Regions from separate parts of the Exiguobacterium sp. s39 genome, predicted to be linked through region 1. Evidence: riboswitches for the same ligand, from Rfam matches in the RefSeq annotation. Region 1 holds a riboswitch; each other region holds the start of a gene.

What was found. Region 1 has a riboswitch for S-adenosylmethionine ahead of KNQ11_RS10205 (methionine ABC transporter ATP-binding protein). Riboswitches for the same ligand answer to the same signal wherever they lie in the genome.
Positions count from the first base shown of each region.
Region 2: another riboswitch for S-adenosylmethionine. It lies ahead of metK (methionine adenosyltransferase); the one in region 1 lies ahead of KNQ11_RS10205 (methionine ABC transporter ATP-binding protein).
Region 3: another riboswitch for S-adenosylmethionine. It lies ahead of KNQ11_RS13030 (2,3-diketo-5-methylthiopentyl-1-phosphate enolase); the one in region 1 lies ahead of KNQ11_RS10205 (methionine ABC transporter ATP-binding protein).
Region 4: another riboswitch for S-adenosylmethionine. It lies ahead of KNQ11_RS09220 (methionine ABC transporter ATP-binding protein); the one in region 1 lies ahead of KNQ11_RS10205 (methionine ABC transporter ATP-binding protein).

Region 1 covers NZ_JACSNA010000001.1:1,952,179-1,959,577, reverse strand. The annotation lists gene KNQ11_RS10225 (CAP domain-containing protein) at 1-499, shown strand, start outside; gene KNQ11_RS10220 (GNAT family N-acetyltransferase) at 587-1,084, shown strand; gene KNQ11_RS10215 (MetQ/NlpA family ABC transporter substrate-binding protein) at 1,144-1,959, opposite strand; gene KNQ11_RS10210 (methionine ABC transporter permease) at 1,987-2,652, opposite strand; gene KNQ11_RS10205 (methionine ABC transporter ATP-binding protein) at 2,642-3,655, opposite strand; SAM riboswitch class I at 3,740-3,845, opposite strand; gene KNQ11_RS10200 (aminotransferase class I/II-fold pyridoxal phosphate-dependent enzyme) at 3,908-5,095, opposite strand; gene KNQ11_RS10195 (alpha-glucosidase) at 5,244-6,854, shown strand; gene KNQ11_RS10190 (MBL fold metallo-hydrolase) at 7,119-7,399, opposite strand, start outside.
Region 2 covers NZ_JACSNA010000001.1:1,705,187-1,712,585, reverse strand. The annotation lists gene KNQ11_RS08960 (glucose-6-phosphate isomerase) at 1-275, shown strand, start outside; gene ytkD (RNA deprotection pyrophosphohydrolase) at 448-921, shown strand; gene KNQ11_RS08950 (alpha/beta hydrolase family protein) at 893-1,648, shown strand; gene KNQ11_RS08945 (EAL and HDOD domain-containing protein) at 1,823-3,076, shown strand; gene pckA (phosphoenolpyruvate carboxykinase (ATP)) at 3,101-4,669, opposite strand; SAM riboswitch class I at 4,904-5,030, shown strand; gene metK (methionine adenosyltransferase) at 5,159-6,367, shown strand; gene KNQ11_RS08930 (GNAT family N-acetyltransferase) at 6,505-6,993, shown strand; gene KNQ11_RS08925 (serine aminopeptidase domain-containing protein) at 7,072-7,399, shown strand, end outside.
Region 3 covers NZ_JACSNA010000002.1:297,670-305,068, forward strand. The annotation lists gene KNQ11_RS13005 (MBL fold metallo-hydrolase) at 1-491, opposite strand, end outside; gene KNQ11_RS13010 (arsinothricin resistance N-acetyltransferase ArsN1 family A) at 552-1,040, opposite strand; gene KNQ11_RS13015 (1,2-dihydroxy-3-keto-5-methylthiopentene dioxygenase) at 1,165-1,701, opposite strand; gene KNQ11_RS13020 (methylthioribulose 1-phosphate dehydratase) at 1,718-2,338, opposite strand; gene KNQ11_RS13025 (2-hydroxy-3-keto-5-methylthiopentenyl-1-phosphate phosphatase) at 2,335-2,994, opposite strand; gene KNQ11_RS13030 (2,3-diketo-5-methylthiopentyl-1-phosphate enolase) at 2,991-4,181, opposite strand; SAM riboswitch class I at 4,252-4,353, opposite strand; SAM riboswitch class I at 4,559-4,662, shown strand; gene mtnK (S-methyl-5-thioribose kinase) at 4,741-5,907, shown strand; gene mtnA (S-methyl-5-thioribose-1-phosphate isomerase) at 5,904-6,953, shown strand; gene KNQ11_RS13045 (sugar ABC transporter substrate-binding protein) at 6,965-7,399, shown strand, end outside.
Region 4 covers NZ_JACSNA010000001.1:1,759,000-1,766,398, forward strand. The annotation lists gene sufC (Fe-S cluster assembly ATPase SufC) at 1-91, opposite strand, end outside; gene KNQ11_RS09205 (MDR family MFS transporter) at 225-1,475, opposite strand; gene KNQ11_RS09210 (MetQ/NlpA family ABC transporter substrate-binding protein) at 1,555-2,388, opposite strand; gene KNQ11_RS09215 (methionine ABC transporter permease) at 2,421-3,086, opposite strand; gene KNQ11_RS09220 (methionine ABC transporter ATP-binding protein) at 3,083-4,105, opposite strand; SAM riboswitch class I at 4,184-4,288, opposite strand; gene KNQ11_RS09225 (bifunctional cystathionine gamma-lyase/homocysteine desulfhydrase) at 4,346-5,512, opposite strand; gene KNQ11_RS09230 (PLP-dependent cysteine synthase family protein) at 5,505-6,428, opposite strand; gene KNQ11_RS09235 (S-ribosylhomocysteine lyase) at 6,425-6,889, opposite strand; gene KNQ11_RS09240 (class I SAM-dependent methyltransferase) at 6,893-7,399, opposite strand, start outside.

The DNA of each region.
Region 1 (7,399 bases):
CGTGACATATTTCTTCGATCAACATGACGGCAATAAGGTCAAAGCAACGCTTGCGATTCCAAAAGACGTCGAAGCGAAGAAAAAGGGCTTCTACGGTACTGCATCGAATGCGTTGCGAACAACAGATGAGAAACTGATGCTTCGGTTGATGAACTGGGAACGGGCCGACTATAAGTTGAATCCGTTAGCACCGTACACGGCACTGAAGCCGGTCACACGTGGTCACAGCGAAAACATGGCGAAGAATAATTTCTTCTCGCATACGGATCCACAAGGGCGTGACCCGTTCGATCGAATGGAACAAGGTGGTATTAAGTTCATGGGAGCCGGTGAGAATCTCTCAATGGGCTATCCGAACGTGTTTGCTGCGCATTGGGGCTTGATGAACTCGAAAGGACACCGCGATAACATCCTTCAAAAGAGCTTCAAGCAGGCGGATGTCGGTGTAGCATTCCGAGATAATTCACCGTACTTCACGATTAATTTCCGAACACCTTAAATAGAAGAATAGAGGACGATATCGCTCGATGTCGTCCTCTTTTTCGTAGGGCGGTTTGTACTATACTACAGGCAGGGGGTGGAGCAGTTGAAAATACATCAATTGACGGTTGAAGATGCAACTCGTTACAAAGCATTGCGGTTAGAAGCCTTACGAAACCATCCGGAAGCATTCGGTTCTGATTACGAAGCAGAAAAAGATCGACCCATCGAACGGTACGCAACTCGTCTTGAAAGCGAACAGTCGATGACGTTCGGTGCGTTTCATGAAAATGAACTCGTCGGTGTCGTCACGATCGTCAACTTAGAGCCGTTCAAGATGCGACATCGAGCGAATCTATTTGCGATGTACGTCGCGCCAAGCGCCCGAAAGCAACAGGTCGGACGACAACTCGTACAAGAGGCATTACGTACATTAAAGCAGCATCCTGTGATTGAGCAAGTCCATCTCTCGGTCGTCCGGACGAATGAAGCTGCTAAAGCGTTGTATCGATCACTTGGTTTTGAATCATACGCGATTGAACCGCGGGCGCTGAAAATCGATGATACCTATCATGATGAAGAACTGATGTGGTATCGGTTCTAACACAAAACGACCGGAATTCAAAGAGAGGTGATCTCGTTGAATTCCGGTCGTTTTTTACATCAGTTTGCCCATTCAGGTTTACTGAAGCCCTTGAATGATTTTTCGATGACTGTATTGAAAGCGTCCGATTCGACGGCTGCTTTTAAGTCTTTTGCGACTTGTTTGTCCGCATCTTTCGTTTGGACAGCGACGAGGTTACGGTATTGTTCGTCCATCGTCTCAAGCGCTAACGCATCAAGTAAGTCGAATTTCGCAGCAAGTGCGAAGTTCCCTGGAACGGCTGAAATGTCGACACTTTCGACGGCGCGTGGCAATTGAGCCGCCTCGAGTGGTTTAATGACGAGTTTCTTCGGATTCTTGACGATATCTTTCTCTGAAACGGTTAGTGGATCGACATCCGGCTTCAGTTCAATCCAGCCTTGTTCCGCAAGTAAGTTCAGTGCTCGTGCTTGGTTCGTCGGATCATTCGGCGTCGCGACTTCAGCACCTGTCTTGACGTCGTCAAGTGTCTTCGCTGTCTTGCTGTATAGTCCCATCGGTGCTGTTGGAACCGTGATGAGTCCTTTTAAATCGAGGTTCTTTTCTTTAGAAAACGTCTTGAGATAGATCGAGTGTTGGAACAAGTTGGCGTCGATGTTCCCGCTACCGAGGGCGATATTCGGTTGGATGTAATCGCTGAACTCGACGATTTCGACTTTATAGCCTTTCTTTTCGAGTTGCGGCTGGATCGCTTGTTTGACCATGTCGCTATACGGACCACTCGTCGCACCAATCTTGATCGTCTTGTCTTTTTCATCAGCACTGCTGTCTCCACATCCCGCGAGGACTCCTGCACCAAGTAAGGCTGTTGCTAAAAAGGCATATCGTTTTTTCATGATTCCACTCTCCCTTTGTATGTATGATTAGCGTTTATCTGTTTTTCGCGCCAGTTGATTGCCAAGTGCTTGAATACTTTGAACGATGACGATGAGCACGACGATCGTCACGATCATGATGAGATTATCGTAGCGATAGTAACCGAAACGGATCGCGAGGTCACCGACACCACCGCCGCCGACGATACCAGCCATCGCTGAGAAGCCGATTAAGCTGATCGTCGTTAATGTGATGCCCTGAATGATGCCAGGGAGTGCTTCCGGTAAGAGGACACTGACGATGATCCGCAAGGGTTTCGCCCCACATGCTTCTGCTGCTTCAATCAAACCAGGAGGAATCTCGCGGAGTGATGTTTCGACAAGGCGCGCGAGAAACGGAATCGCTGCGACACTAAGGCTGACGGACGCTGCCGTCGGACCGATCGTATTGTCGAGTAAGAACTTCGTTAATGGAATGAGGGCAACCAGCAAGATGATGAACGGTAGCGACCGGACGATGTTGACGACGAAGTCAAGAACACGGCGGACGGCAAGGTTTTGAAAAAATAATCCCCGGTCGGTGACGAACAAGAGAATTCCGAGCGGAATCCCGACGACCAATGCGAAAGCAAGTGAAATACCAACCATCCATGCTGTCTCGCCGAGTGCCTTCAAGAGCTCCGGTAACATCGTTTGAATACGATCAAGCCACATCCTGAATCACCTCGAGTGCGTGAAGTTCCGTCGCGAGCCAGTCAAGGGCAGGAGCGATTTGATCGGATGATCCCGTCAAGCTGACAATCAGGACACCGAAGGCGACGTCTTGAATGTAGTCGACCTTGCCGTGCAAGATGCTGACTGAGATATCGTAACGGCGGATCGCTTCTGATAACGTACTTTCACCGGTCTTCTCGCCTGTGAACTGCAAGCGGATGATCTTACCTGGGGTTGCCTGTAAGATGCGTTCCGGCAATTCGATTTGTAATGCCGTATCGACATAATGTTGCGTCACCGGATGCTTAGCTTGACTGAACAAGTCATAGGTTGAGGCGACTTCGACGACTTCACCTTGCGACATGACCGCGACGCGATGGCAAATCTGTTTGACGACATCAATCTCATGCGTGATGAGGACGATCGTCAATCCGAGTCGTTCATTCAAATCCTTCAGCAGTTCAAGAATCTGTAGTGTCGTAACGGGATCAAGAGCGGATGTCGCTTCATCACATAACAAGACGGTCGGATTGTTTGCGAGTGCCCGGGCAATCCCGACGCGCTGTTTCTGCCCACCGCTTAATTGACTCGGGAAGTTCGTCTCAAATCCTTCAAGTCCGACGAGCGAGACGAGTTCGCGAATTCGCTCCGGGAAATCTGCACGTTTGACGCCAGCGGCCTTGAGTGCAAAAGCGATGTTATCCGCGACGTTGCGTGACTGGATCAATTGGAAATGCTGAAAGATCATTCCTGTCCGCAAGCGAAGTTGACGTAAATCTGCTTTTGACATCCCGCCGAGCGAGACACCGTCGACCTTGACGGTTCCTTGTGTTGGATGCTCGAGCCCGTTGATCAGGCGAAGCAACGTACTTTTACCGGCACCAGACTCACCGATGATTCCGAAGATTTCTCCTTTTTGGATCGTCAAATCGACATCCCGTAATGCAAAAATCGGGGTCCGGTCTCGAACGAACCGTTTTGTAATGTGTTTGAATTCAATCATCCGCTCATCTCCTCATACAAAAAAAGTCGCTTTTTCCTAGTAGCAGAGCAACCAGAAAAAAGCGACGAAAGTGTAAGATTTCGTAACTTATCTCTCAGAATGAAAATCATTCTGTAGGATGTGGCACCGTTCCTTACAGGTGGTTGCCGGACGTCGTTGGGCCTAATCCCTCGGTCGCTCTCGATAAGTAGTTATGCTGTTGGGATTTACTTTAACGGAAATGATTCCCATCTGTCAAATGTTTTTTCAGAATTATTCCGCAACAGGTGTCCGGAACAGGTTGAGCGTTCCAATTCGATCGACGGCTTCTTCGAGACGTTCGACGTCAGCAATCAAGCTAATCCGGACGTAGCCTTCACCGTATTCGCCGAAGAATGATCCAGGGGTCACGGCGACGTGTGCTTCGTCAAGCAGGTGATCGGTGAAGCTTTGGGACGTGTAACCTTCTGGAACAGGAAGCCAGACGAAGAAGGAACCGCCCGGGCGTGGTCCACTCCAACCGATCGCATCGAGTTTTGCGAACAACGCATCGCGTCGCGTTTCATACAAGCTACTTAACTCGCGGACGCACGTTTGGTCACTCGTGAGGGCAACGGTCGCCGCATGCTGAATCGGTGTGAAGGCACTGACGTAGAGATGTTCTTGGTATGTTTCGATGCTTGAGATGACGGACGGATTTCCGATCGCGAAGGCAATCCGGAAGCCGGACATGTTGAAGCGTTTTGAGAGTGAGAATAGCTCGATCCCGACGTCTTTTGCCCCTTCCGTCTGCAGGAAGCTTCGCGTCGGACCATCGAAACTGATGCCGCCGTATGCTAAGTCATGGACGACACAGATATCATGGGCATCGGCGAAAGCGACTGTCTGTTCGAATGCTTCTGCCGTCGCGGTCGCACCCGTCGGATTACTCGGGTAGTTGAGGAACAACATCCGGGCACGCTCGACGTCCGTCGTATCAAGTAAGTCGTAATCGGGTAAGAAGCCGTTTTTCTCGAGCAACGGAAGCGTGATCGGGTAAGCGCCAGCGAGTGCGGCACCAGACAGGTAATCCGGGTATCCTGGATCCGGAACGATGACTCCTTCTCCAGGGTTGACGATCGTCTGCGGTAAAGCGACGATTCCGGCTTTACTGCCGAGCAGAATCGCGACTTCCGTTGCTGGATCGATTGTGACACCGAACTCAGTCGCGTAAAAGCTAGCGACGGCTTGTTTTAGAAAATCATGTCCACGAAACGGTGGATATTGAAGGTTCGTTGGCTCGTCGATGGCTTGTTTTAAGGCATCGAGGATATGTACAGGCGTCGTCTGGTCGGGTGTTCCTTGACCAAGTGTGATGACATCGTGTCCGGCAGCTTTTACAGCACCGATTCGGTTTGCGAGCTCAGCGAAGACGGGAGCAGGAAGCCGATCAATGGCGATGGATGGAGCGAAATGTTTCATGGATGAATGCCTCCTTCGTGGTATTGTCGTCAAGGATAACGAATATTCAGTCAAAAGAAAAGAACTTTTTCGAAATTCAAAAAAATTGTCGGATAAACAGGTACAGATAAGTGGAGCGGGAATAAAGAGTAGGGAGAGGAGTGGGAAGATGAAGCGAGCTAACTGGAAAGAGGCAGTCGTCTATCAAGTCTACTGGCGTAGCTTTAAGGATTCGAACGGAGATGGGATCGGTGATTTGCGAGGTGTCATCGACAAGCTCGATTACATCGCTTCACTTGGTGTCGATGTCGTTTGGTTGAATCCGTGTTATCGTTCCCCGGACGTCGATAACGGCTATGATATTGCCGATTATTACGAGATCATGGAAAAAGCGGGAACGATGGGGGATCTCCAGGAGTTGATCATGTCCGCTCATGCCCGTGGATTGAAGGTCATTCTCGATTTAGTCGTGAACCATACGAGTGACCAGCATGACTGGTTCCGTCAGTCGCGGGAGCGGATCAACGATAAGGATGACTGGTATATCTGGCAGGATGGCACGAAAGAGACGCCTCCGAACAACTGGCGCTCGTACTTTGCGCCAAGCCCATGGACGTGGAGTGAAGAGCGCGGGCAGTATTATTTTCATTCCTTCGCAAAAGAACAGCCCGACTTAAACTGGGAGCACCCAGCTGTGAGGCAAGCGATCTACGATATGATGAACTGGTGGATCGCTCAAGGGATCGACGGCTTCCGGATGGATGTCATCAACTTGATCAAAAAACGGTCGTTCGAGGATGTCGCCAATCCGTTTGATCTATCGTACCTTGGAAATCAGCCCGGCGTACATGACTTCTTGCAGGAGATGCATGCGAACGTCCTTGCGGGGAAAGAGTTATTCACAGTCGGTGAGATTCCGTTCGTTGGTCCAGAAGACGGGCTGTTATATGTCAGTGAAGATCGAGAAGAACTTCGGACGCTGTTTCACTTCGAGATCGCGGACGATATGGAGGCGATGGATCTTTTACGGTTCAAGGAAATTCAGAAACGCTGGTACGATGTCTTATACCCACTAGGCGTCAATTCACAGTTTCTCAACAACCATGATCATACACGACAAGTGACGCGCTTCGGCAGTGAACGATACCGCGTCGAGAGCGCAAAACTACTCGGTTTGATGTTGCATACGTTACCGGGCATTCCATACGTGTATCAAGGAGAAGAGATCGGGATGACGGGGATTCGCTTCTCGGATCCGTCGCTCTATCAAGACGTCGCCTTTCGAAATCGATACGCGGAGCGCGTCGCTGGCGGAGAGGACCCGGAGGTCGTACTCTCATCGATGCAGTTACTCGCCCGTGATAACTCCCGCACACCGATGCAGTGGGACGGTACACATGCAGCTGGCTTTACGAGTGGGAAACCATGGTTAGCCGTCAACCCGAATTATAAGGACATCAATGTTGCGCAGGCAGAAGCCGATCCATCGTCCGTGCTTGCTTTTTACAAGTCGCTGATTCAGATGCGAAAGCAACATCCGATCATGGTTTACGGCACGTACCGAGACTTAGCACTCCATGATCCGTATCTCTATATTTATGAACGGGAACTAGAGGGAGAGGTCTGGCGGATCGTCCTCAACGTACATGATGAACCGATGCAGACCGCCCTCATTTTACCGCATGAAAAATTGTTCGTATCAAGCTATCCGGATAGCCCGGATATCTTGCGTCCCTACGAAGCACGCGTCTATCGTTATTCTGTTGCAGAACAGAATTGAACCACTGGACGAAAAAATGGGGTTGACTCAAAAAAAGAATGACGCGTCTTTTCACGCCCTTTCCTCAGGCGAGACACAAGCCAGTTTTCCTGCTTCATTCAAGTAGGAAAACGGGTCTTGTTTGTCTCTGACAGCGCATAAATGCGCTTATTCCTGTAGGAGTGGCGTGCGACGCGTCATTCTTTTTGTTATGAGATAAGGGTGGCAGGTTTTCATTCTGCCACCCTTATCTTTGGAAAGACTGACTTATGATACAGTCCCGTTTTAAGTGTGTGATTTGAATAGAGATGATTTTTTCGTCTGTAAGACCTGAGAGAATCGATCGACAGCTTGGCGCATCTCGTAACTCGGTCCGAGAATGAGGGGACCGTGTCCGACGGCAAGAATATCTGGAGATAGTTCCGTCAGTTGATCAGCCGAGCGAAGGGCGACGTCCGGATCCCATGTTGCGAGTGCGGGGAACGGGAATTGCCAACGGACATCACCGGAGACGGCAAGTCCCCCTTGTGTCTGAAAAGCATCCCCAGCGATCAACGTCCGGCTTC
Region 2 (7,399 bases), 250 kb from region 1:
AATTCGTCAACGATAAAGCAGCAGAAGGTACGTTGCTTGCGCACACGGACGGACAAGTACCGAACTTGACAGTCGAACTTCCAGAGATGACACCGTATCACCTCGGATTCCTGTTCTACTTCTTCGAAAAAGCTTGTGCGATGAGTGGTTACCTCCTCGGAGTGAACCCATTCGATCAGCCAGGCGTTGAAGCGTACAAGAAAAACATGTTCGCTCTTCTTGGTAAACCAGGATTCGAAGCAGAAAAAGCAGAACTCGAAGCACGTTTGAAGTAATGTAAAATGACAGTCGATCGTTCCCTAGTGGAACATCGGCTGTTTTTTTGCTTTTACCGGATGATAGTAGGCTATCATTTTCCAGATTTACAGGTAATCCTAGCGTTTTCACTTTTAGAATACCCGTGAAACAGGTAAAGTGAAGTTAGAAGAAGAAATGAGGTGCACGTACGTGATTACATTCTTGGATTACTATCAAAATCAAGTGGAGTTAAGTTTTGATGACCATCCGTTCTCGGATCGTCCCTTGCACGTGTGGGTCATTGCCGTGTACGAAGGAAAATGGTTGCTGACCCATCATAAGCAGCGGGGGTATGAATTTCCTGGTGGAAAGGTTGAACCAGGGGAAACGGCAGAAGAAGCCGCACGTCGCGAAGTGATGGAAGAGACGGGTGGGAAAATCGATTCTCTCTCATATGTCGGACAGTATCGTGTTGCTGGAAAAGGTGATACGATCATCAAAAACATCTATTTCGCGCAAATCGGATCATTGTCGTCTCATCTTGCTGTGGATGAAACAGATGGTGCTTTTCTATTCGAGGAACTCCCTGATCGTCTCGATACGAATCGACAATACAGCTTTATGATGAAGGACCGTGTCCTTCCGGAGACACTCCGTGTACTTAGCGAACGCCGATTGGTTTGAACTTCCGCGGCAAGGTCCGTTTCGGACGTTTCGGATGTTTTATACCACAGCGGACGGAGAACGGGTCGGTGCCTATATCGTACTCCCGCAAGTTGCGAACGGTCAGGGGATTCTCTACTTGCGTGGTGGAACGCGTTCGATCGGAATGGTCCGACCGACTCGACTGCTCGCGTTCGCACAGGCAGGCTTTTTTGTCATGGCACCTTTCTATCGAGGGAATCTAGGCGGTACGGGAAAAGAAGACTTTGGACATCACGATATCGAAGACGCCTGCAGTGCCTTTGACTGGTTGCAGCAACGTGTCTCACATGTTCACGCATTTGGATTTTCACGTGGTGGACAGATGGCGTTGCTCCTTGCGCATCACCGTCCAGTCGCCCGAACGGTGTCCTGGGCAGGGGTGACGGAGTTGACGTGGACGTATGACGAACAGAAGACGATGCAGAAGATGCTGCGACGATACACGGGAGGTACACCTGATACGGTTCCTGATGCATACGCGGTTCGCTCGCCGCTCCATGTCGCACCTCAAGGTGAAGTATTGTTGATTCACGGTGCATACGATGAAAACGTTCGCTTACGACACGCAACCGCTTATGCTGCACGTCATCCTGAGCATACGACGCTTCAGACTTATGCCTATGCCCATCAATTTCCGATTCATGACAAGTTGCGTGTGACGCGGAATGTGTTGAATTGGTTTGAGACTGGTATCTATAATCGATGATTTAGCCGGTACGATGAATGTCGTATCGGTTTTTTTGTCATCTGAAGAATTGAACTTACATACATAATGGGAAAAAAAGAATATTGATTCGTTGTAAAAAACAATAAACTTCCTGAAAAATAAATTTTGATATAATTAGAACCATATGAGTAATGTAGAGGGGGATGGAGGACGATGGATATCTTACTAGCACGTCAACCCATCGTTGACCGAATCGGAGCAGTTGATGCATTCGAGTTGCTGTATCGTTCCGTCAAACAAATGAATGTATTCGACGGTGATCTAGCGACAATGGATGTTTTAACGAATACACTCGTTCATATGGGTGTAGAGCATGTCGCTGAAGGTAAAAAACTTTTCGTCAACTTTACAGCGGATCTCTTGAAAAGTGATCTGATTCACTATTTAGATCCAAAACGGTTCGTTATCGAAATTTTAGAAACTGTTGATATCGATACAGAGATGTTATCTGTGTTGCACAGTTGGAAAGAAGCAGGTTTTACACTAGCACTCGATGATTTTGTGACCGATTTACTTCGTCAACATGGAACAGAATTATTCGCGCTAATTGATTTAATTAAAATCGACATCGAGGCGATTTCTCCTCGCGAGCAAAGTGCGATCCTGCATATCGTCCGGCGTAATTATCCCCATATCAAGATGCTTGCCGAACGAGTCGAGACACATGAAGATCACACACGTTGTCTTGAAATGGGATATGACTGGTTCCAAGGCTATTTTTATGCTAAGCCGATGTTGATGAAGGGAAAAGCTGTCCCTCCTCAATTGCCGGTATTGCTGAAGATGCTAAAATGGCTCGATACGGATGAAAAATACGATGAAGTCATTGATGAGATTGAAGCAAATCCGTATATCAGCATTCAAGTACTGCAACTGATCAATTCTCCAGGAATGGGATTACGAAATACAGTCAGCTCTGTTCGTCAAGCCATTTCACTACTTGGCTTCTCGCAACTCAAAAGCTGGATTTCGTTAATCGTCTTGCGTGAGATGAAGCTTGCTAGTCCTTACGAATGGTCAAATGAGTTACTCCGGTCTTCTTTACATTGTGCTAAGCTTTGCGAGCTATTTGCAAAAGAAACACGCACGTTGAAGTCAGAGAGTGCCTACATGATCGGATTGCTGTCACATATTGATGCGTTATTGTCTGTGGATATCGACGACATCATTGGTCAATTACCAATCGAAGATTCCTTGAAGGTTGTCCTACAAGGAAAAGATCATCCATTCCGGGATTGTTTAGTGCTTGTGATCAGTGCAGATCGCGGTGATTTTGATCAGTTCGAACTACTCAGTCAACGTTTAGGTGTCTCACTTCCACGAGCCTATGCGCTACTAGCAGAAAGTCAGGAATGGCTTAAACAAAAAGAAACACATCTTCAAGAAAGAACGGATTCTATCCTATAAAAAAAGAGCCCGAAGGCTCTTTTTTTATAGGCGTGGACCAGCTGACTTGATCGCATCCGTCGCACTTTCGAAGCGAAGGAAATTATGTTGGAATTTCTCAGCAAGCGACCGCGCTTGTGTGTCGTATTCGTCCGGATTCGACCAGACGCGTACTGGATTGAGTAACTCGCTTGGAACACCTGGAACTTCCAGTGGCATATGAAGTCCGAAAATCGGGTGCTCTTCTGTTGGAATCGTTGCGAGTGTACCGTTGACGGCAGCGTTGACCATCGTCCGTGTATAGGATAGCTTCATGCGGCTACCTGTTCCGTAAGCACCACCTGTCCAGCCTGTGTTGACGAGATAAACAGTGACACCATGACGATCAATCAATTCGCCCAGCATCGTCGCATATTTTTCAGGCATCAGTGGAAGGAATGGTGAACCGAAGCATGTTGAGAACGTTGCTTCCGGTTCCGTGACCCCACGTTCTGTTCCAGCGAGTTTTGATGTATATCCTGATAGGAAGTGATACATCGCTTGTTCTTTCGTCAATTTACTGATCGGAGGCAAGACACCGTACGCATCAGCCGTCAAGAAGACGATCGTCTTCGGGTGACCAGCACGTGACGGAACAGCGATATTATCGATTGCAGTGATCGGATAAGCAGCACGCGTATTTTCCGTCAACGATGTGTCATCGTAATCAGGGTGACGGGCTTCGTCGAGCACGACGTTTTCAAGGACGGTTCCGAAACGGATCGCGTCAAAGATTTGCGGTTCTTTTTCGCGTGATAAGTTAACGGTCTTTGCATAACATCCACCTTCGATGTTGAAGACACCGTCGTGCGACCAACCATGCTCATCGTCGCCGATCAATTGACGGCTATCGTCTGCTGAGAGGGTGGTCTTACCAGTACCGGATAGACCGAAGAACAAGGCGACGTCGCCTTCGTGTCCGACGTTTGCCGAGCAGTGCATCGAAAGGACATTTTCTTGTGGCAAGAGATAGTTCATGACGGAAAAGATTGATTTTTTGATTTCTCCCGCGTATTCCGTTCCACCGATCAAGACGATCCGGTGTTCGAACGACATCGCGATGAACGTCTCAGAGTTCGTTCCGTCAACGGCAGGATCTGCTTTGAAATGTGGCGCATAGACGACCGTGAACGGTTCGAAGGCAGCCACTTCAGGATACTCGCGTAAAAAAAGTTGTTTGGCAAACAGGTTATGCCAAGCGTATTGTGTGAGCACACGGACCGGAAGGGTGAAGTGCGTATCTGCTCCAGCAGCAGCTTCTGTGTAGTAGAGCTGATCGGCTTCGTTCATGTAACGAAGAACCTTTTGCAACAATTGTTCAAATTTGTCTCCATCCATTGGTTGGTTGACATGACCCCAATCAATGTGAGACTCGCAGGAAGAATCACGGACGATGAACTTATCTTTTGGTGAACGACCTGTAAATTTCCCCGTTTCTACAGATAATGCGCCGTTCTCAGCAAGGACACCTTCTTCGTTTCGAATCGCATGTTCGACAAGTTCAGCAACAGATAGTTGTTTGAACACATGCTCTTTCTTGAGTAGTTCTTCGATATTCAGGACCGTCATCGGCATCCTGACCCCACCTTTCCCCTACGTTGGTTTTGGCTCACTGTATTTAGTATGACACATTTATTATATATGACATACTAAAGAGAGAGCAATCATTTTCTGGTGCTGATTTCTATTTATCTGGAAACGCTTTCAGCATTAACAGTTTAACATCTCTTTCAAAAAGTTTCGACTAGAATTTGAAACCTTGCTTGACAGAGTAGGTACAACTTTATATCATGTAATTCGTAACGGATACTCTTATTCTGAGCAGGTGGAGGGAACAAGGCCCGAAGAAACCCGGCAACCGTCCTACATTAATTCACATATTAATGAGGGAAAAGGTGCTCTCCTGAAGCGAAGTAAACACTTCGAACGATAAGAGGGTAAAGGAAGAACGCACAACCTTTCCCTGACCATTTTTTGGACTTGGAAAGGTTTTTTTCATTTTACCGTCCCACTCAACTAGGGGAAATGAGTACACCGTCAAATTCTTTTTTGGGAGGGTCATACATGACAAACCTTAATCGCCGACTATTCACGTCGGAGTCAGTCACTGAAGGTCATCCAGATAAAATCTGTGACCAAATTTCGGATTCAATTCTTGATGCAATCCTCGCGGCGGATCCAAACGCGCGTGTTGCGGCAGAAACTTCTGTTACAACAGGTCTCGTTCTCGTTGCAGGTGAGATCACGACATCGACTTACGTCGACATTCCAAAAGTCGTTCGTGAAACGATTCGTGAAATCGGTTATACACGCGCGAAATACGGTTTCGACGCTGACACGTGTGCTGTATTGACATCAATCGATGAGCAATCAGCAGACATCGCTCTTGGTGTCGACCAAGCGCTTGAAGCACGTGAAGGTAGCATGTCTGATGCAGAAATCGATGCAATCGGTGCAGGAGACCAAGGTCTCATGTTCGGTTATGCAACGAAAGAAACACCAGAACTCATGCCACTTCCAATCTCGCTCTCACACCGTCTCGCACGCCGTTTGGCAGAAGTGCGTAAAAACGGTCAACTCGACTACCTTCGTCCAGACGGAAAAACACAAGTCACGGTCGAATACAACGAGAACAACGAGCCAGTTCGTGTCGATACGATCGTCATCTCGACACAACATGCAGAAGAAGTCACGCTTGAGCAAATCCAAGCTGACTTGAAAGAACACGTCATCACACCGGTTATCCCGGCTGAATACATCGACGCAGCAACGAAATTCTTCATCAACCCAACTGGTCGTTTCGTCATTGGCGGACCACAAGGAGATGCTGGATTAACTGGTCGTAAGATCATCGTTGATACGTATGGTGGATACGCACGCCACGGCGGTGGAGCATTCTCAGGTAAAGATCCAACAAAAGTCGACCGTTCAGCTGCATACGCAGCACGTTACGTCGCGAAGAACCTCGTTGCTGCAGGTCTTGCAGACAAAGCAGAAGTTCAACTCGCGTACGCAATCGGTGTCGCGCACCCAGTATCAATCGCGGTTGATACATTCGGTACAGGAAAACTTCCTGAAGCGCAACTCGTCGAATTGGTTGCTGAAAACTTCGATCTTCGTCCGGCTGGAATCATCAACATGCTTGATCTCCGTCGTCCGATCTATCGTCAAACAGCTGCATACGGTCACTTCGGTCGTACAGATGTTGAGCTTCCATGGGAGCAAACAGATAAAGCAGCAGTTCTTGAAGAACAAGCAAAACGTTTCGCATAATCAAAAAGTCCGAAAACCCTACGCGGGTTTTCGGACTTTTTTGTTTCCGTGGAACTTTGCAGGAAACGAATGTTTTTTCTAGAAGAGGGTAAAAGTACATGAGTCGATTCGTATGAATACAAAGGGGGGTTCCGATTATGGAAATACGCGAAGCTATTCCAGCTGATGCAGGACGTATTCATGACATTGCCGTCACATCTTGGTTGGATACGTATGCAGAAATCTATTCCGAACGTTCGAAAGCGCATTTCGTGCAGGAGGCGTATCCGCAAGAAGAAGTCGTTCGTGCGATCCGGACGGCGGAAGAAGCACGGGGAGAGTATTTTTATGTCGGAATCATCGATGAGGAAATCGTCGGTTTCATTCATGCTGTTGATGTTGAGGGAACGTGGGAGATCATTCGTCTGTACGTCTTGCCGAAATATCAGCAAAACGGAATCGGACGACGGCTGATCCGTGAACTCGAACGACAAGGAGCCGTCCCACTCGAAGTATACGTGGAGGCACGTAACTATAAAGCACGTCAGTTCTTAACCTCATTCGGTTTTGAAGAACTCAGTGAGATGACGGAAGAAGTCTTTGGGCAAGTAGAATCTGTCATTCGTCTTCGCCATGTCGCCTCATGAAATCCGTCTTGGGACGGTTTCGTGTGCGTTTGAAATAAGGTATCGTAAAAAGGAAGTATGAAGTGAAGAGGTGAGTTTGTGGTTGAACAACCAACAGGAATCATCGTATTAGTTTATCCGTTACAACTGCGTGCCCGTCCGAGTGAAGCCTTGATTCGGGTACTCGAACGAGAGTATGAAGTATTACTTGTCGACGCACCACGTCGCATCTCGTTTGAAGAGCATGGTCAACTGTTAAAAGAAGCATTACGTGAAGCCGGGAAACGCAAGCTACCGATTCATATCGTCGCCTGTAGCATGGGCGCACTCGTCGTCAATCGTCTGTTGCAAGAATATGAATTACCGGTCGCAAGCCTTGCGTTCATTTCACCGTTATTTGATTGGCATCCTTCGAAACAACTCGGAG
Region 3 (7,399 bases), on a different contig from region 1:
GCGACCTCGTCACACCAGATCGTATCACCTGCGATATAAAGTGTCGGTTCGTCCGGATGGGTGAGGACGAGCCCAGACACACGTCCCATCCGTTCGCCGATTTCACCGACACCATGCTGTCCACCTGTTCGATGGACCTGGATATCACCGATCGTTACACCGGAATCGAAGGAAGAGACGTTCGTGAAGCCGGCTTCTCGGATTTGCTGCGCGTCTTCTTCTTGCTGCGCATAGAGTGGCAAATGCTTGGGTAGAAGTTGTTTTGCAGAATCGTCGAAATGATCGGCATGCAGGTGTGTGACAAAGACAGCGTCAGGATCGAGCAGTGTGTTGACATCGACCGGTAAGTCGACGAGTGGATTGGCGACGGCATTTGGTGTTTGACCGAAGGGAGGCAAGCTGCCTTTTTCGCCGAGGAACGGATCAATTAGTAAGACTTGATTGGCATACGTGACAACGAGTGTTGCATTACGAATTTGTTGAATATCCATTAGGTTCATCCTCTCTCAATGACTCGGATTGACTATTCCCTGTCTGGCATTCAATGAATCCTATCGCAAGCGTTTCTCCATCGCCATGACGTCGACATATTCGCCGTTCAACTGTCCTTGTTCCTTAAACGTTCCGACGATCCGGAACCCGGAGCGGATATAGAGTTTTTGTCCGATTTTATTGAACGGGAAGGTAAAGAGGATCAGCTTATGCATATGATGATCACGGGCATGTTGTTCAATCGTTTCGAGCAAACGTGTGCCAATCCCTTGTCCACGATGTGTCCGAGTGATATAAACCGAAATCTCACCGACGGATGCGTAGACAGGACGCGGATTATACGGATCGAGGGAAATGAAGCCGAGGACACCTGTGTCATCTTCAGCGACATATCCAGCATATCGATCGGTGCGTTCCGCATACCACTGGGTCATGAAGGATAAGTCCTTTTGGTCGGTCTCAAGCGTTGCGATCCGATCTTCGATACCTTCGTTATAGATGGCGAGAATCGCTGGTAAGTCGTGTTCCATTACGGGACGAATATGCATGACGCTCACTTCCTCATCGCTTTTCCTTTATTATATCGGTTACGTATCAATGTAGTGATATGTTTGTGCGATAAGAAAAGCGCTGATTCCATTCATATGAAGGAAAACAGCGCTTTTATCGATCTTAAGAGACCGTTGACGTCTCATTCTCGTAAATCGGAACCCAGCCGTCTGTCGTGACGAAGATCCGAACAGCAACGACTTTACGATCGTCTTGAAGCGTAAAGTAGTGGCGTGTGTTAACAGGAACGGAGATTAAATCACCAGGATTGAGTTCGATGTTATAGTAGCCGACTTCTTCGTCTTTGATCGCGAAGACGCCATGACCGCTGACGATGAAACGAACTTCATCATCCGTGTGATGATGTTCTTTCTGGAAGTTGACGAGCAACTCATCAAGGTTCGGTGTCGTATCCGAAAGTGAGATGATATCAGCTGTCTGATACCCACGACGTTCTGATACGTCTTTGATTTCGGGAGCGAACGTATCGAGAATCGTTTGTTTGTCTGCATCCGTCAGTGTGAAGTTCTCAACGAGAGGCGCTGGAAGTTTCGAAACGTCCCACTGTTCGTAAAGAACGCCGCGTGACGCGAGGAAGTCAGTGACTTCCGTTTGATCCGTATACCGTGTGTTTGTTTCTTGGAATAAGACTGTTGCCATGAGATGATTCCTCCTTTTAATGAATGGATTGACGGCATGATTGCAACGTCAACGTGTAATTGAATAAAAACTCGAAGGCTTCGAGGTGTTTCTTTGCTTCAAAGGCGGTCGGTGCCCAGACCGTGATCCCGTGATTGCGGATCAGGACGGCACCACTGTCTGCTGTGACATGCGGTGCAAAAGCAGCGGCAAGCGTCGGGATGTCCGCATGATTCGGAATGATCGGTACCGTGACCGTCGCATCCTCTTCCCAGTGTCCGAGTGCCTTGATGATTTCTTGACCGGAAAAGGTGATACTGCCTTGATCGCCATAGAGTTCCGAAATCACATTGTTCGCAATCGTATGGACATGTAGGGAACAACCGGCGTCCGTTCGATTGAACACTTCGACATGGAGTAATGTCTCGGCGGAAGGACGCCCGGATTGCTCACCGATCAATTGACCGGTCGCATCGACATGAACGAAGTCGTCAGGAGTCGTTTGCCGTTTATCTTTTCCGCTTGCTGTCACAAGGAATTCAACCGGGACACCGGATGTCCGGATGGCGAGATTGCCACTCGTACCAGGGAACCAATCGCGCGCCGCAAGCTCTTGTTTGATGGCGCGTAGCTCTTCATACCGTCGCATGAATGTCATGTTGTCACCTCCGCTCGTGTTAAATCATGAACGATATCGTGGAACGTCTCAAACGGTGTATAGGCGATATCATTCTCTTCACACAACGTGATCAGATAATCACGGGCATAGACACGATCCGCTTGTTTTGCGAGTTCGAAGTCCGTCACCGAGTCGCCGATGACGATGATGACGTCACCGTCTTTACGTAGTGTCCGGGCAACGGACGTTTTACAACAGCCGCACCCGTTCGTACAATGGGCATCGCAGGCGTTTGGCCAATCGATATGGACGAATGGACCACTGAAATCAGCGACGTTACAGTAAATCTGTTCTTGGTCGAGGAATGGCGCTAAGATTGGTTCGACGAAAAAGTCCATTCCACCGCTGACGATCGAAAAATCGATGCCTTGACGACGACTGTACTGCAGTAACTCCGAAAATCCGTCGCGAATGACGGCACGCTCCAACAAAAAGTCAAGATAGGCTGTTTTTCCGTCAGACGGCAGAAGTGCGAACATTTGCCCGACACCACTCTGAATCGATAACGTCCGGTCGAGTACACCGTGTTTCAACGGTTCGAAGTCACTCGCTGGCGCAAATGCCTGCATGAGTGCGATGATGTTATCCTGTGTCGTCACCGTCCCGTCGAAGTCACAAAGAATCCGTACGGTCATGACTTGATCCCCCAAGCGTCGAGGGCAATTCGTAATTCTTCATGACGCGATGCTGCCGTCGATAGGGATTCATTTGCGAGTGCCGCATCGAGTGCCTGACGGAAAGCAATGACGCCAGCCGCAGCACCTTGCGGATGACCATGTACGCCGCCACCGGCGTTGATGACGGAATCGATCCCGAAGTCCCGTACGAGTTGAGCGACGAGTCCAGGATGAATACCGGCTGAAGGAACCGGGAAGATCGATTTCGTCTGCCCGAGACGGGTCGCTTCGACCGCGATGCCACGAGCGACATCCTTTGGCAAAGCGACATTGCCGTAAGGAGACGGGAATAGCGTCAAGTCTGCTCCAGCAGCACGCGGTAATGTGCCGAGTAAGACAGGGGCTGCGACTCCGTGATTCGGGCTAGCGATCAACGCACCGCTATATGCCGGATGATTGAAGATCGGAACGTTGATTTCCGGATCACTTGCCAGTTCGCGTAAGACATCGAGTCCGTATGTGAAGGTATTCAGCAAGAAAGCAGTCGCTCCAGCATCAATCAATCGCTTGGCTTGATCCTTGAGCGTAAAGACGGGACCGCTGAGTGTGATCGCATATAACGCACGTTTACCGGTCCGGTGGAAGTGAGCATCGATGACCTCACGTCCGATTCGTGCCCGGTCAATCGTCGGTGTCAACGGATTGTCGTATAGGATCTCATCGTCTTTGACGAGGTCAATCCCACCAGCGAGTTGTCCTTCGAGTTGATCACGAAGGAACGATAAATCCCGTCCGATGACTCCTTTGAAGATGCTCATTAATAATGGGCGATCTTCGACACCAATCAAGGAGCGGACCCCTTCGATCCCGAATTTCGCACCTGGAAAGTCCGACGTAAATGTATCGGGTAATAGCAATTCTGTTAGTTTGATTTCACCGTCGAGTGAGAGTTTCCCGAAGACGGTCGTCAGAATCGCAGAAAAGTCGCGCGACACGTTATGTTCCGGATAACGAATCGTGATATATCCTTTGCCATCGCGCTCTTCGGTATGTACGACTTCCCCTTTGAACGAGGCGAGTTGTTGTTGTTCGAGATGATTCAGTTCCGTCCAAGAACCGACTGTCAGACCAAGCGCGAGTTGTTCAGCGCGTTGCTCGAGTCGATCACGGGCAGTCAATTGATAAGTAGCAGTGATATAAGCCATGTCTTTCCTCCTTCAACAAAAAAATGGTCTCTCGTCAGCGACAGGAGACCATGAATAATTCGAACGTGGACTCTTATCTGTCAGCTTAGTAGCTGCAAGAATTAGCACCGTGCCAAAAGGTCGGTTGCTGCGACATCGTAGGGCTTGTCCCTCCGTCTGCTCTTGATAAGAATTGGATGAAATTGTGAAATCTAATTGCAATTTTTACATGAGAATCGCCACTTGTCAAACTATTTTTAGAAAATTTATTTTTTTGAAAATACTCTTTCTATAGATGACTTAAAAATGATGTCCGTTTCTGCTTGATTTCGATTTGACAGCGAGGAAGTCGATTGCGTAAGATTCAAATCAATATCACACACGACAACTACATACGACTCTTATCGCGAGTTGGCAGAGGGAATTGGCCCGATGACGCCGCAGCAACCGACCACTGGGCACGGTGCTACATCCAACAGACGTTTCGTCTGAGAGATAAGAGGACGCAGTGACTTTTCTGCGCCTCTTTTCGATGACGAAAAGAGGCGCTTTTTCGTGTATCACATAGGGGGAAACTAAGATGACATATAAAGCATTCACAGAACAGGACGCGATTGACCGTGTTCGGACATTAGGACTGATCGGCGATGGAGCCGTCGAAGCAGAAGAGATTGGCGACGGGAACCTCAACCTCGTCTTTCGGATTCGAGAAGGCGAACATCGCTTGATTTTAAAACAAGCATTACCATATGCGAAGGTCGTCGGGGAGAGCTGGCCGTTATCGCTCGAACGAGCGTGGATCGAACAATCCGCACTCCGTGAATTCGCACGGCATGCCGTACCGTTCGTGCCACGTGTTTTTCATGCTAGTCATGAAGAGGCGTATACGGTCATGGAAGATCTTTCACATCTGACGATCGTTCGAAGCGGTTTACTCGCAGGTGAACAGTATCCGTTGCTTGCGGAACATATCGGTTCTTATCTCGCTCGGACGTTATTCCATACATCGGACTTTGCGCTTGGTCCGGTTGAAAAGAAACGTGTCGCCCGAACGTACTACAATCCAGACTTGTGCGACATCACGGAAAAATTAATCTTCACGGATCCGTTTCATGACGCGGAGACGAACGAGATTGAAGCCGGACTCGAAGAAGAGGTGGCACGTCTATGGGCAGACGATGAGTTAAAACGCGAAGTCGCAAAACTCGAAGCGCTCTTCATCACGAAAGGAGATGCATTGCTGCACGGCGATCTACATACAGGAAGCATCTTCGCCTCGGCGACGGAAACGAAAGTCATCGATCCAGAATTCGCCTTTTATGGTCCATTCGGATTCGATGTCGGACAGTTCATTGCGCATCTATTCTTCGCGGCATATCCGGATTACCCTACACGACGTGACGCCCGAATCAAGGATATCGATACGTTCTGGCTGACGTTCGCTTCAACGTTCCGTGCATTATGGGAACGGGAAGCCGTCGAACCGTTCCAGGCATCAGGACTCGTCGATGATGTACTGAGCACGATCTTGCAGGATGCCCTTGGCTTTGCCGGTTGCGAATTGATTCGGCGGACGATTGGTCTTGCACCGGTCGCTGATTTAGAATCAATCGATTCAACGACGGAACGCTTAGAGCGGAAACGTCACGCTCTTCGTCTAGGAGCGGCGTTAATCAAACGCCGTACAGAATGCCGGACATTCGATGATTTACGAAACTTTGACGTAACGGAGGAACTCAGCCGATGACTACATTCGTCCAAAGTATTCGTTACGAAGACCGTGTCTTGACGATTCTCGATCAGACACGTCTACCGCAAGAAGAGCACTATGAAGTCATTGCTGATCTCGCGCAAGCGGTTGAGGCGATTAAACAACTACGTGTCCGGGGCGCGCCTGCGATCAGCTTATTCGGTGGATTCGTGCTCGTTCAAGAAGCGTACCGCTTTGAAGCAGAGCTACCGGTCTACAAGCAAGCCTTGCTTGAGACATCGGCGACGTTACTCGCGACACGACCGACGGCCGTCAACTTGCGAAATGTCCTCGATCAATTGAATCCAATCATTCAAGACGGGACGTCGGTAGAAGAGATTCGCGAACGGTTGGAAAAACGGACGGTCGCCTTATACGACCAGGATGCGCAGACGTCACGTCAAATCGGGATTCATGCACTGGAATTGTTCCAGTCAGGCGACCGGATCCTAACGATTTGTAATGCTGGATCGATTGCGACCGCTGCTTATGGAACGGCACTTGCGCCGTTCTACATCGCAAAAGAACGCGGCATCGAATTATCCGTTTTTGCGAGTGAGACGCGACCGTTACTGCAGGGAGCACGATTGACGACATGGGAGCTGCAACGTGCCGGCATCGATGTCACGTTAATTACGGACAACATGGTCGCCCATACGCTGAAAGAAAAACAGATCGATGCGATCATCGTCGGTGCCGACCGCATTACACGAAACGGAGATACCGCGAATAAAATCGGGACGTTCCAATTGGCATTGCTCGCGCAAGCTTTTGGTATTCCGTTTTACGTCGCAGCACCGCTCTCGACGTTCGACTTCTCGCTCGTTTCCGGAGACGCGATCGAAATCGAAGAACGTGATCCGCAGGAAGTGACGACTGTCCAAGGTATTGCGACAGCACCGGAAGGCGTCGCTGTCTTCAACCCGGCGTTTGATGTCACACCACACACATTGATCACGGGCATCATTACCGAACTTGGTGTCATCACGCAACCGAATGAAGAAACGATTGAACAATTAACAGGGCTTCAACCCCTCGGATAAGGAGATATGTCATGAAAAAACTAGCTTACGCCGTCCTAGCACCGGCACTGTTACTAGCGGCTTGTGCGAATGGAGAAGCCACGACGACGAAGGTCGTCAAGGATGTACCAAAAGGGGTTCAATCGGACGTCAAGATCGCCGTCATCCGCAACCTAGCATCGGACGACCATACGAAACAATTCCTTGATGGCGCACGAAGTGAAGGCGAAGCGCTTGGCTTTAAAGTCAGCACGTTCATTTCGGAAGGTAACGACGTCAAGTTCAAGGAGCTTGTCGCGCAAGCGATTCAGCAAGATTATGACGGGCTCATCATCTCGCACGGTAAGGAAGACTACGCCTATGACATGATTAAACCAGCGGTCGACAAAGGGCTGAAGGTCGTGACGTTCGATACGGTCACGAAGAAAAAAGGAACGGCGTTAAAAGGTGTGACGGAAACGTTCCAA
Region 4 (7,399 bases), 190 kb from region 1:
CGCCTTTGATTTCCAAGTTGACGCCTTTCAAGATTTCCTTGCCGTCGATCGCGACGTGTAGATCTTCAATCTTCAAGTGTGAAGCCTTCATGTTAGAATCCCTCCATCTATTCATTTCGTGACTGACGATTCAGAACACGAGCGTTACTAATTTAGTATCATTCTAATCTTAAAGAAACATCGCGTATTATTCAAGCGTCATCGCTCGCTGATTTTTCTCAAAATCATGCGTTTTGTTGAGAATCATTCGAAAGTTTCACCGGTTCCTCGAGTTCCTCGATCGTCGAAGCCCGATGAATCCGTTGTGACAGTAAGAGCAGTGGTATTCCGAATAATGTCAAGCCCGCTAATATCCCGAAAATCGGTAACGGACGGTCCGCTCCATATAAACTTAACAAATGTCCTCCAGCGATCGGACCGATTGATTGTCCGATCGACGTCAAGCCCATCGCTCCGAAATAACTGCCCCGTAATTCCGGCTTCGCGAACCGATCGGTCAAGATGTCGGTCATCGTGAACATCATGACTTCCCCGCACGTGAAGATGAACATCGCGACGATCATCAACCAGATCGCGTTCGCATTTCCCATGATGAACAATCCGATCGCAACAGTCGCAATCCCGGTCGTGATCGAGACGAGTGGTGACGTCTTGACACCAAACTTCATGATCGGATATTGGACGATTAAGACGGTGATCGCATTGATCGTGATTAAGATCGCATAGAGTGTCTTCCCGCCTTCAAGGAGTGACGTCTCCGTCAAGAACTGTGGCAAGGTCGAGTTGAACTGGCTGTAGCCAAAGACGCCGAAGATGATGCCGGCAAGTGCCAGCGTAAAGGCGATATCCGTCCGCAACAGACGAACCGTTGCTCCGAACGAGACCTTTTTCCCACCATGCGTCTCGGTGATCGGATGGCGTTTGAATAAGATACCGATCATCACCCCGTACACGATATAGACGAACGCCGTGATGTAAAACGTCGCGGACGTGTTCCCCGCACTCAGCAGTAAAGCGATTCCCGGTCCGATCGCTGCTGCGATGTTGATCATCGCGTAACGGATATTGAAGACGAACAATCGGTTCGCTTCGTCCGTCGTATCACTGATCAAGGCACGGGCGGATGGTTCAAAAATCGAGCGACAGACACCGTTCAAGGCACTGAGCGTAAAGAACGCCCAGAACGTCTCGACTTGTGCTAGCGCGATGAAGACGACCGCGAACCCAATCGTTCCGGCAAGCATCATCGCCCGCCTTCCATAACGGTCCGACAAGGTACCGCCGATGAAACTCATGACGAGACTGGCGATCGCCGAAATACTGAGGACCCAGCCGACATCGACCGGATCAAACTTCAGGACGGTCGTCATGTAGATGGCGAAGAACGGCATCGTGATGAACGTTCCGAGACGCGAGAAAAACGTCCCGAACAAGACCCCGAGTGTCAACGGATGCAGTTGACGTATGCGTTGCATATGATTCCCCCTAACCCCTGTTTCAGACAAATGAAAAGCATCCTTCCATTATATAGGAAGGATGCCGGCTTCGGTGAACTTATTTGCTGACTGGAACGACAGCACCTTTGTACTTGTCGAGGATCCAATCTTGGTTTTTCTTTTCGTGCAGAACGTCAAGAAGTGCTGTGACACGCTTGTCTTTCTCATCGCCATCACGTGTGACGATGATGTTGACGTATGGTGAAGACTCATCTTCTGAAGCGATCGCGTCTTTCAACGGGTTCAGACCGTTATCGATCGCATAGTTCGTGTTGATGAGGACGGCGTCGCCTTCATTGTTTTTGTAAGCTTGCGGAAGCAGTGATGCTTCGATGTTCGTTTTGAACTTGAGTTTCTTCGGGTTCTCCGCGATATCACCGAGTTGTGCATCTGTCGTTTTACCGTCTTTGAGTTTGATCAATCCTTCATTTTGAAGGAACGTCAAGACACGACCCCGTTCCGCGACGTTTGAGCTCGTCAGGATCGTTGCACCGTTTGGTAACTTATCGAGTGACTTGTATTTCTTCGAGTAAATACCGAGTGGTTCAACATGGACGCCACCTGCGTTCGCGAACTTATACGATTTGTTTTCTTTCTCTTGTTGCTCAAGATACGGTACGTGCTGGAAGTAGTTCGCATCGATTTCTTTTGAAGCGAGTGCTTTGTTCGGAAGTACGTAATCTTGGAACTTCTTGATTTCAAGTTTGTAACCTTTTGCTTCGTATTCTTTTTTAACGTGCTCAAGAATCTCAGCGTGCGGTACGTTTGATGCACCAACGACGAGTGTCTTGTCGTCGCTACCTGATCCTGATGATTTTTCGCCACATGCAGCAAGGCTGATTGCTAAAACGGATACAGCGGCAGTACCTACGAATTTTTTCCAAACTTTCATGAATGATTCCTCCAATATGATTAAGTTTTGAATTAACGTTTATCGATTGCGCGGATCAGCAAGTCACCGATGATTTGGATGACGAAGACGATCGCTAAAATTAAGAGTGTCGCAATGACGATGACATCGTTTTGAGAACGCTGGAATCCTTCGATGAAGGCCATGTCCCCAAGTCCACCTCCACCGACTACTCCGGCCATTGCCGTATAACCGACAAGTGAGACGAGTGTGACCGTGATACCAGAAACGATGGCAGGCAACGCTTCCGGGATTAAGACTTTATAGATGATTTGGAACTTCGTCGCCCCCATCGATTCAGCTGCCTCGATGACACCTTTATCGACTTCGCGTAACGCGAGTTCAACCATCCGACCGTAAAATGGTGCAGCACCGAAAATCAGTGCCGGTAATGCTGCCGTTGGTCCGAGGAACGAACCGACGATCGCTGTCGTAAATGGAATCAATAAGATCAGTAAGATGATGAACGGAATCGAACGGAAGACGTTGACGATCAAGCTCAACACTGAATAGAACGCCCGATTCTTGAACAATAACTCTTCGTTTGTCGCATACAATAGTAAACCAATGATCAAACCGAGAACGAATGTCGAAACCCCAGCGATTGCCGTCATATAGACGGTACTGCCTGTCGCTTCCCACACCATGTCCCAATCTAGGTTGTCAAAGAATGAAATCATCGGTGATCCACCTCCACTTCAACATCACTGGCTTGAAGCTTCGTGATGACCGCTTGTGTTGCTTCTGTTTCCCCGATCAACTGAATGAACAGTGTACCGAGTGCCCCTTCCTGTGATTGACCGACGTTTCCGCCGATGATGTTGAACAGGACCGGTGAATCCTTCATGACTTCCGCGAGGATCGGGCTTTCCGCTGTCGATCCGACGAACGTCAACTGAACGATTTTTCCGGTTGGGTACCGTTCGCGTAGTTTCGCGAACGTCAACTCGTTTTCCGAAGGCGACGTCAATTGTTTGACGAACTCCTTCGTCATCGCTTGCTTCGGATGACGGAAGACTTCTGCGACCGGTCCTTGCTCGACGATTTTACCGGCTTCCATGACGGCGACCCGGTGACAGATTTTTTGAATGACGTGCATCTCGTGTGTGATCAAGACGATCGTCAGTTTCAGTTTTTCATTGATGTCGACGAGTAACTCAAGGATTGAATCCGTCGTCTTCGGATCGAGTGCACTTGTTGCCTCGTCACATAAGAGAACGTCCGGGTTCGATGCCAGTGCCCGAGCGATACCGACACGTTGTTTTTGACCACCCGATAATTGTGACGGATAGGCTTTTTCGCGTCCGTCCAAACCAACGAGTTGGATCAGTTCCGCGACCCGTTCCTTGCGGTGTGCTTTCGGGAAGCCACCGAGCTCGAGTGGGAACATGATGTTCTCTTCAACCGTCCGTGACCATAGTAAGTTGAAGTGCTGAAAGACCATCGAGACATTCTTGCGGACGCCTCGTAATTCTTTTGGTTTCAGTGATGTCATCTCAACACCATCGATTTGGATCGAACCACTAGTTGGTGCTTCGAGCATATTCAGCAATCGGATCAGGGTCGATTTCCCTGCTCCGGAATAACCGATTATTCCAAAAATTTCACCGCGCTCGATTGTCAGATCGACATTCGCGACGGCTTCGACCGCTCCGCGCTTTGAGCGATAAATCTTTCCTACGTCTTGTAAACGAATCACAACTGTCCCTCCTAAAATAAAAAAAGTGCGCGCGTTTTAGAGCAAACGCGCGCACTTTTCAGTACACAAAACCATTTGCTCTCATCTCCCAGACTTTTGTCTGCTGGAATTAGCACCACTTCGGATTAGATCCGCGGTTGCCGGGTTTCATCGGGCCAGTCCCTCCACCACTCTCGATAAGAGTTTCGGTATTAAGTTTGTAGAATATATTCTGAATATTAGCAGGGGTTATTTTTGTTGTCAAACAGTTTTTTCAGAAACTTTTTCGAGGAACGTGAAAGCACGTGTTAAGTCTTCTTTCAAATCTTCTGCGTCTTCAAGTCCAACTGAAATCCGAACGAGACCGTCTGTGATGCCGAGTTCTGCCCGACGTTCTGCTGGGATTGACGCATGCGTCATCCGTGCCGGCACCGAAATCAGACTCTCGACGGCACCAAGACTCTCAGCGAGTGTGAAGAAGTGTGTCGCCTCGACGAGTTTTTCTGCGTTCGCTGCTGAACCGACATCAAAGCTGATCATCCCACCAAATCCAGTCGCTTGTTTCGCTTGGATGTCGTGACCAGGATGCGATGCAAGTCCTGGGTAGAAGATGTTCGAGACGATGTCTTTCGCTTGTAGGAACGCAACGAGATCATGTGCTGTCTCTTCGATCGCATCCATTCGGATACCGAGTGTACGAAGACCACGGACGAGCAAGAAGCTGTCTTGCGGTCCAAGCACGCCGCCTGTCGAGTTTTGGATGAAGTGCAGCTCTTCGCCGAGCGCATCATCTTTGACGACGACAAGTCCAGCGACGACGTCCGAGTGTCCGCCGATGTATTTCGTCGCACTGTGCAAGACGATATCTGCACCGAGTGCGAGTGGTTGTTGATGATACGGTGTCGCGAACGTGTTGTCGACGACGAGTTTAAGATCGTGACGTTTGGCAATCGTTGCAATCGCTGCGATATCCGTAACTTTCAACAACGGGTTCGTCGGTGTTTCGACGTAGACGATCTTCGTGTTGTCCTGGATCGCTGCTTCCGTCGCCGCAAGGTCCGTCGTATCGACGAATGTCACTTCGATGTTGAACTTCGGTAAGACGCGTTGCATCAAGCGGAACGTACCACCGTAGACGTCATCCGTCATGACGATGTGGTCGCCAGACTCAAGCAAGTGGAAGACGGCATGGATCGCTGCCATCCCAGAACCGAAGGCAAAACCACGTGCGCCACCCTCGAGATCCGCAATCAATCGTTCGATGCTCGTCCGTGTAGGGTTCGCTGTCCGTGAATATTCATATCCGTCCTTGAGTTGACCGATTTTATCCTGCTTGTATGTGCTTGTTTGATAGATCGGAGGTGTGACGGCTCCTGTTGCCCGGTCGACACCTGTTCCTCCATGAATCAATGCTGTCTTCTTACGCATGAGTTTCGTCCACCTTTTCAAAGATTTGTTGGCTCAAGTAGCGTTCGGCACTGTCTGCGAAGACGGTGACGATCGTACTGCCGGGGTGACGCTTTGCGATATCAAGCGCAGCAACAAGCGCTGCACCTGCTGAACTACCAACGAGTAATCCTTCGCGAGCAGCGAGTGTATGAACTGCGTCAAATGCATCACGGTCAGAAATCGTATGAATCTCGTCGACGAGTTCACGCGGAACGAGACTTGGCCATTTTGCTGTACCGATACCTTCTGTCTTATGCGGACCGGCTGGACCACCATTTAAGACGGAGCCTTCCGGTTCGACGATTGCTGCTTTTGTACCGAGACGTTGTTTTAAGAAGTCCGCTGTTCCGGCGAACGTACCACCTGAACCACAACCGGCAACGAACCAGTCGATGTGCGGCAAGTCCGCAATCAGCTCAGGACCGAGTGTCCGCTGATACGTGACTGGGTTCTCTTCGTTTTCGAATTGTAACGGAACGTAACTGTTCGGAATTTCCTGACCGAGTTCTTTTGCCCGGTCGATAGCCCCTTGCATATCGAGTTCAGTCGGCGTGTTGACGACGGTTGCGCCGAGTGCCCGCATCAACGTCTGTTTTTCCTGACTGAATTTTTCCGGAACGACACAGATGACTTTGAGATCGTATTTCTTAGCGGCGAGCGCCAAGCCGATGCCGGTATTCCCGGCTGTCGGCTCGATGATCGTACCGCCTGGTGTCACATGTCCGTTTTCGATTGCTGCATCAACGAGTTGAATGCCAAGGCGGTCTTTGACGCTGCCCCCAGGGTTCATCCATTCGAGCTTCGCCAAAATGCGCGTACCAGCAGGCAAATCGAATGAAGTGATCTCGTAGAGTGGTGTGTTTCCGACGAGGTCGCGGACGTTGTTCGCGATCATCCGAAGACGATGTCCCATTCATCACGACCGGCAAGCATTTTCTCGGCATAGTGCTTCGCTCCTTTGAGGTCATGTGCGCTCGCAAATCCACATTGGACTTCGTTTTGCGCTGGAATCTCTTCTGCTGCGAGGACGTCTTTCAACGTCTTCTCAACGAGTTCGCTCATTTTTTCGACCGAGTCGAAATTCATCATCGCCATGTAGAAACCTGTTTGGCATCCCATCGGCGAGACATCGATGACATCATCCGAGTAGTTACGGATGTTTTCAGCAAGTAAGTGCTCGAGTGTGTGCATCGCACGCATCGGCATTTGCTCAACGTTTGGTTGCGTAAAACGGATATCGTATTTGACGACTTGGTCGACTTTACCTTCTTTATAACCCGCGACGCGGATATAAGGTGCTTTGACTTTCGTATGATCCAGGTTAAAGCTTTCGACGTTCATTTTTTGAAGTGCCATGATTTATTCCCCCATTTTCTCGGCTTCTACGAGCCAGACGAAGTGATTGTATTGTATAAATTTAACAGTGAATCCCCGTGCTGTAAACAATTCTTCCATAACTGGAATCAACGGGTAGAACTCGCGTTCGAGATCTTCCGCTAACGCGTCGAACCCTTGAGCACGTGCTTCACGAATCGTTTGCAGGCGTGCCTCTTCTGAGACGAACATCGTATCCGCGTAGACGATTTTTCCGTCTGCCGGTAAATGTGATGCCATCAGTTCGATTGCTTCTCCCTTTTCCTCATCTGTTAGATGATGAAACGCATACGTCGAAACAAAACTGCGTGCTTCCTTCGCCTCGAACGAGAGGAAGTGACCGTCCTGTACATCAAGCGATGGAATCTTTTCCGTCAGGATTGCCCGCATCTCCGGACTTGGTTCGACGGCGAGTACGGCGTCGTGACGTGCCAGAAGACGTTGTGTCAGGTTCCCTGTGCCTGCTCCGAATTCAATGACCGGCGACTGCGC